2 regions of the Vibrio chagasii genome follow, and region 1 is predicted to be linked to the other one. Evidence: predicted binding sites of a transcription regulator. Region 1 holds the regulator's gene; the other holds the start of a gene.
The links. Region 1 encodes PurR, which represses purine synthesis genes. Its sites were predicted from a motif close to TNANGNAAACGTTTNCNTNA; they were not measured.
Positions count from the first base shown of each region.

Region 2: the regulator PurR is predicted to act here: its motif matches at 2,634-2,653, upstream of OCV52_RS12430 (NCS2 family permease).

Region 1 covers NZ_AP025465.1:2,220,019-2,223,587, reverse strand. Annotated here, with positions in the region: gene OCV52_RS10145 (TfoX/Sxy family DNA transformation protein) at 1-372, opposite strand, end outside; cyclic di-GMP riboswitch class I at 500-585, opposite strand; gene purR (HTH-type transcriptional repressor PurR) at 756-1,760, opposite strand; gene torD (molecular chaperone TorD) at 2,077-2,724, opposite strand; gene torR (two-component system response regulator TorR) at 2,980-3,569, shown strand, end outside.
Region 2 covers NZ_AP025465.1:2,713,981-2,717,549, forward strand. Annotated here, with positions in the region: gene frsA (esterase FrsA) at 1-686, opposite strand, end outside; gene OCV52_RS12425 (xanthine phosphoribosyltransferase) at 776-1,240, opposite strand; gene OCV52_RS12430 (NCS2 family permease) at 1,324-2,613, opposite strand.

The DNA.
Region 1 (3,569 bases):
AAGATTCGGGAGGTCTTTGAGTCGAGTTGGCTTAGCAGCGGACTGTTCAGCTTTCTCTTCTTTTGCAAAACCCAGAGACGTAGTTGCAAGCTGTAAGATTTTCTCTTGGTCTTGCCACAGGCCTTCTGGTAAAGCGAAGTATTTAGTTACGACAGGGAAACCACGTTTTTTGTAGACGTACGGTTGAAACCCTTGTTGCTCGAACTGTTTTGTTGTGCCTTTGTCTGCTCGTATGTGCAACTGGTCATTAACAACCAGAGCAAACATAGTGTCATCAGCAAAAAGACCGAATCCACCAAACATTGAGCGTGACTTTATTTTTCCTAGGGGCTCAAATAACTTCATTGAGTCCTTTAGTATCGGTTTATCCATGTTATTTATCTCGGTGTATTTGAACTACGCCACCAAATAAGCAGGTCCGAGAGATTAGCAAAATGTTGCAATTACATTGTCAATAAGCCGTAAATTACTAAATTATTAGTAGTTACTGCATTTTGCCATCGGTAACCCCGCTACCATACCAACGAGTGGTTTAGGCCGGAAGCTTTGCGTCTCACCTTTTCAAGTGATTTGCCCTGTGCGTGACTGATTGAATAGAATAAAGTTTTTGTTGAATGAGGCTCACACTTGTTATTTCAAAGTGTGATGTTGCTTCAATTAATGATCTTTATCATATGAAACTAGGTTTATTTTAGTTGCTGATAAAAAAAACGCACCCAAAGGTGCGCTTGATGAAAATAAACTCAATTTATCAGTTAATTTAACGTTTTAACTGTACTACGTTCAACAATTTCTGGGTGCATTTCGAAGACGCGTTTTTCATGGTCTTTGTCTTTAATACGCTCAAGCAGAATTTCGAAGGCGTTCTTACCGACACGGCGCTTCGGTTGGTGAACGGTAGTCAATGGTGGAGAGAAGTACTCAGCCAGTTCGATGTTATCGTAGCCAATGATAGAGATATCTTCAGGGATACAGATGCCTTTCTGCTGTAGGCGGCTCATCAAGCCTAGTGCCATGGTATCGTTGAAACAGAATACAGCTGTCGGGCGATCTTCCATCTCAACAATTTTGTCAGCGGCTAGAACGGCAGTATCACACTCAAAGTTACCTTCGATGATCATGTCGTCATTTGCAGTAATGTTAGCTTCTTCCAAAGCGCGCTTGTAACCAGCGATACGCTCCACACACGCCGCTTTGTCTAAGTGGCCACTTAAACAAGCAATCTTTGAGTGACCGCGGTCGATTAGGTATTTAGTCGCTAGGTAGCCACCTTCTTCAGAGTTATCGATGATCTTATCTGCTTGAGAACTCTCCGGGCCCCAGTCCATGACTACTTTAGGGATGTCAGCGTGACGGTCTAACATCTCTCTCAGTTCTTCAGTTAGGTCTGAACACATAACCAAGATGCCATCTACACGTTTCTCTGCAAGCATTCGAATGTAGTCACGTTGCTTCTCATAGATACCACCCGTGTTACACAGGATCAAAGTGTAACCTTGACGGTAGCAGTAGCTCTCAACACCATCGATAACTTCTGAGAAGAATAGGTTGGTTGATTGAGTCACTAGCATGCCGATGGTTCGTGTTGAATTACACTTCAAACTACGAGCAACAGCACTTGGTGCATAGTTTAATTCGTCTACCGCTTTATTTACTTTTTCTTGAGTCGCTTCTGCAACAAAGCGTGTTTTGTTGATTACGTGAGAAACGGTTGTGGTTGATACGCCTGCTAAGCGAGCGACATCTTTTATAGTGGCCATGGTTTTATCCTATTAGAAGCTACTTTCCCCAAAGTACGGAGTGAAGTAGCCGTTAAGCTACCTAACTAAGAGCTTAAATTTGTAGGGCTCTTTGGGTACTAAAGTGTTAAAAAACAAAAAACCGCTAGTGAGCGGCTTGTTTTAACACCGAAATGCTCTGAACTTAATAAGCATAGCATTTCGTGAATGTTTCATATTTTATCGTTTGCGGTCACAATTCTAGACTGACTAGAAAATACTCGCAATACAATTCACCCAGAAATCCGGGTGAATTGTCACATTCTACGGAATTTATTTACCTAGTCATCAGTTAAGCTTATTCACCAGCTAAATATTGAGCATCTAATTGACAGAAAGCCATTAGCAGAGAAGATACAGCAGCGTAGAAACCGAATTCATCAACATCGTGACACTTAACGTTGAATTTCGGGATCCAAGTTAATAGCTGTTGCTCGATAAATTGTTGCTGAACTTCGAACGATTTTTCTAGTACTTCTTCTGATTCTGTTTCATTAGAACGAATGATTAGGTTACCTAAGAAGTCGAGTTCGATAGCGATGTGGTCTGCTGGTTCTTTTAGATCTTGGTTAACCACTAGGTTGTGCTTAGCCATGATCTCTTCCATCTCTTTCGCTGGTATATCGTTTAATAGGCCAGTTTCACCGATGTACATTGAAGCATAAGGAAGGGCGCCATGCTTATCTGTCTTTAGGAAAAGGTCGCAAAAGTCAGCAGACAGTTCTAGTTGTGCATCTTCGCGAGTTTGTAGGCGGTTCAGGGCATCAACTAACTTATCAATAGCAGGCTTTAGAGTTTCATTTTCGCCTAAACCAGTTAAGAAAGAACGAATTTCAACAGAGTGGTAGTGGTCAAGTTCGTCTTGAGTGAGCTCTTTGGCGAATAAGCTTGATAACCACCAGTAAATTTCTGCTCTTTGCTCATTGAACGCTTTCGTATCTTTCATTACGTAAATCCTGATTTAGTCTTGTGGTGTTTTTTACACACCAAGGCTGATGACGAGGTTATTTGCGAAATGCAAAGTTACTCGTTAGTAGTAATGCCTATATTGAATTGTGCCAGACGACAAATAGCAAGGTTTAAGATTGTCTTGTATCAAAAAAAATCCATGTTTCTGGCATTTATCTACAGTACCACTAGAATTGTTACTAGTTATGAATAGAATAGTCACCGAAACTATTAAATAAGAAAAGTGGTGTAGATGAGCTATCACGTATTAGTCGTAGAAGATGATGTGGTGACCCGTAGTAAACTGGTTGGTTATTTCCAGAACGAAGGGTACAGAGTAAGCGAAGCCGAAAGCGGCGCTCAAATGAGAAACGTGTTAGACGAAAACAACGTTGACCTCATTATGCTGGACATCAACTTACCAGGCGAAGATGGATTGATGCTAACTCGCGAATTACGCAGTCAATCAGACATTGGAATTATTTTAGTTACTGGACGCACGGATAGCATCGACAAAATTGTTGGCCTTGAAATGGGCGCTGACGATTACGTTACTAAACCCTTCGAACTTCGCGAGTTACTGGTTCGAGTTAAAAACCTACTTTGGCGTATTTCTGCCGCTCGTAAAACAGCAGCAGGTGCGGTTGAAGAATCTGAAGATGAATCAGTGGTTCGTTTTGGTGAGTGGACATTTGATATCCCTCGTCGTGCGTTAAGCAAAAACGGCGAGCCGGTAAAATTGACGAAAGCGGAATACGAACTATTGGTTGCACTGTCTTCTTACCCTAATCAGGTATTAAGCCGCGAACGTATTCTTAATATGATTAGCCACCGTGTTGATGC
Region 2 (3,569 bases), 490 kb from region 1:
ACAGTAAGCATCGCAATGTTCTTTGGCGCCAGGTAATCCCTAAACAAACGCCACATGTCCGTTTGCAAGCTATCCAAACCTGCACTCACGATCACAACTGGTTGCGGTTTGTCGGTTTTCGCTAGGTGTAGGTTGGCTTTGATTTTCTTGTTTTGATACGGCACCTCAATCTGCTTAACAATCAGCTTGGTATGCTTAATTGCTTCAGAATAGGCTGCATTTGCTAATACTTGGGCCTGAGCCGCCAAGTTGTCATTCTTTAGGTGCGGGTAACCTGCAATGCTGAAACATAAAGACGCCGAGAACAGCTCTTCAGCCACCTCTTCACCGCTTTTGTCGTTGGAACGGTTCTGATGCAACATGCCCAACTTGGTCCACTCATAGGCCCAGTTACCACTGCGGTATCCCATCACGGTATCTAGCCACTCATCGGTAGTACGAGAGTTGTCTGACGACGCGATTCGAGCCAGTACGGCTTCTTGCTCAATAGGGTTCACGCCTTGCCATACCCACTGAAGACGTCTTAGGTTTCGGTACCATGATGAGTTTTGCTGTTCACGCTTCTCATCCAATAACGCTTCAGAGCTTGGCATGTATTGTGTCAGCATTGAGGTCTCTTTTGCTTGCTTGTGTTTTACAAACAAGGTTTCCGAAAGGTTCGAGCTCGTTTCTTCTGATTCAGACATTGGGACACTTAATAAGAAATGATTTTGACTAATAATATAAAAAAAAATGACCCTATAAAGGGTCATTTCTCAAAAAACTAAGTTTACGCTTATTTTGACTTGCGATTTACTGGCTCAACGTAGCTTAGGCTAGTATCCCAAGGTTGCTCAATCCATGTGTCTTGAGCGATATCAACAATGTACTCGTCTAGTAGGTGAGCGCCAGAAGGCTTAGCACATACAGCGATCAGTTTTGCTTTAGGGTACATTTCGCGAAGCTTACGTGCAGTGTCACCACTATCAACAAGATCTTCAACGATTAGGAAACCTTCGCCGTCACCTTCAGGTGCTTTAACGACAGTCATATCACGTTGGTGATCGTGGTCGTAGCTAGAAATACAAATCGTATCTACGTGACGAATACCCAGTTCACGAGCCAAGATTGCACCAGGAACCAAACCACCACGGCTTACAGCCCAGATACCTTTCCACTGCTCTGCTGGCATTTGCTTTTCTGCTAGTTGACGGCAGTAAGTCTGCATGTTGTCCCAAGTGATAACGAATTTGTTGCTCATAGTATAAAACCTAATAATTTTTCATGTTATTAGAGGCTATGCCAAACATAGCCTCTTCAGCGTTTAAGCAGAAATCTAGACGATTAAGCGAAAATGTATTTAAGAATAAAGATTACCGACATGATCCACACAGCAGGTGAAACGTCGCGACCTTTACCACTTAGCAGCTTAATTGCAGCGTAAGCGATGAAACCTAGTGAGATACCCTCAGCAATAGAGTACGTCAGCGGCATAAGTAGACATGTTACCACGACTGGTGCTGCTTCCGTAAGATCACGCCAATCAATGCCAACTAGGCCTGACATCATCAGAATTGCTACATAGAAAAGCGCGCCTGATGTTGCGTACGCCGGAATCATACCTGCAAGTGGTGAGAAGAAAAGAGCAAGAAGGAAAAGTACGCCCACGACAACAGCCGTTAGACCAGTACGACCACCTTCAGCAACACCTGAAACACTCTCTACATATGAAGTCGTGTTCGATGTACCTAGAAGAGCACCGATAGACGTTGCTGTTGAATCAGCAAGCAGTGCTTTGTTCAGGCGAGGTAGTTTGCCATCTTCTTTGATTAGGTTCGCTTTTGTAGCAACACCCACTAGCGTACCCGCTGTATCGAATAAGTCGACGAATAGGAAAGCAAATACAACAGAGATCATACCGATTTCAAATACTGCAGAGAAATCAAGCTGCATGAAAGTCGGAGCAAGGCTTGGTGGTGTAGACATGATACCGCCGTACTGAACGTCACCAATGATAATGCCAAGAGCGGTAATAGCTAGAATTGCAATCATTACTGCGCCTTTCACACCGCGGTGTACAAGGGCAATAGTAAGGAAGAAACCAAGAGCACCAAGGATAGGAGCAATAGCAGTAATGTCGCCAAGTGATACTTTAGTTGCAGGGTTAGAAACCACGATGCCAGCATTGCTAAGTGCGATAAACGCTAGGAAAAGACCGATACCCGCAGAGATACCTACACGCAAAGACATAGGAATCGAGTTGATAATCCATTCACGGATCTTAAAGATGCTCAAGAAAATGAAGATCACACCCGAAACAAACACTGCCGCTAGAGCAACTTGCCACGTGTAACCCATACCCATCACAACCGCGTAGGTAAAGAAGGCATTCAGGCCCATACCTGGAGCTTGAGCAATTGGGTAGTTAGCAACAAAGCCCATGATGAAACAGCCAATAGCAGCCGCTAAACAGGTTGCTACAAATACAGCGCCGTGGTCCATACCAGCATCAGCTAGGATCATTGGGTTTACAAAAATGATGTAAGCCATTGTTAGGAAGGTTGTTAGACCCGCGATGATTTCAGTGCGCACATTGGTGCCGTTTTCACTGAGTTTGAATAGCTTTTCGAACATTATCGAATCCTATAAGGGTAAAAAGTAAACGGTTGCGTAATCGATTGGCTTTGGATTATAAAGTTATCAAATAACAAATTCCAGATAGAATTAAGGCTCTAAATAATATTTATCAGAATGACGTATGAAACCAAGCGATTAAAAATCACATCTAAAAAGAAAAATACACATTAAAAACAATAGACTAAAAACAATTTAATGGTCGTATTTATTTGATTACTTTTTCAACCATCAGTTATTTTCATTAAGAATCTGGCGCTAAATTTGCCAATTCAAACCCACAAGAGTTGTCCGATTTTCAACAGGATTGGTAATAAGGCTCAAATTGACATTTTGCTGTTTAAAAAAACAACCGAGCATAGTCGTAGATAGATGATGAATCAAAGCTGAGGATAAAAGTAGCAGGCAAAAAAAACGCCACTCAAAACTGAGTGGCGGTAGAATCTGTCAACCAAAAGGGTTGTAAGAGAATTCCAATATATAGGGGTGAACAAAACTGTTCGAGTTACATGCTTATGGTATTAGTAACCAAAGCTTGTAGGGTATGCAAAGTTGCTAGTGTAAACAGAGTTGTTAAGCCAGAACATTGCAGATGGTAAACCTTTCATAACTATCACCTTAATAAATCAATAAAAAACGAATTTGATTTCTCGGTTCCTTGGAGGCGATAAACGGACTCATCCTTTGAGCATTTACTCTTCACTTCAGAAGTTGGTTACAAATATACCTTAAAGAAAAAAGATTACAAGCACTCTTTGCTTCAGGTCACACTTTTGACCAGTTCGGGTTATTTTGCAAACTTAATTTCGTAATAAAACTACAAATCAGACTTAAACAAACGTTTGCTTGCATCTTTTATAAGCATCAGAGCACTTATACAAGATCAAATGAACAAGATGGCGTTCAAAATTTGAAGCATTTCAGGTTTAGAAGCGCTACTCGTCAAAACACTCTAA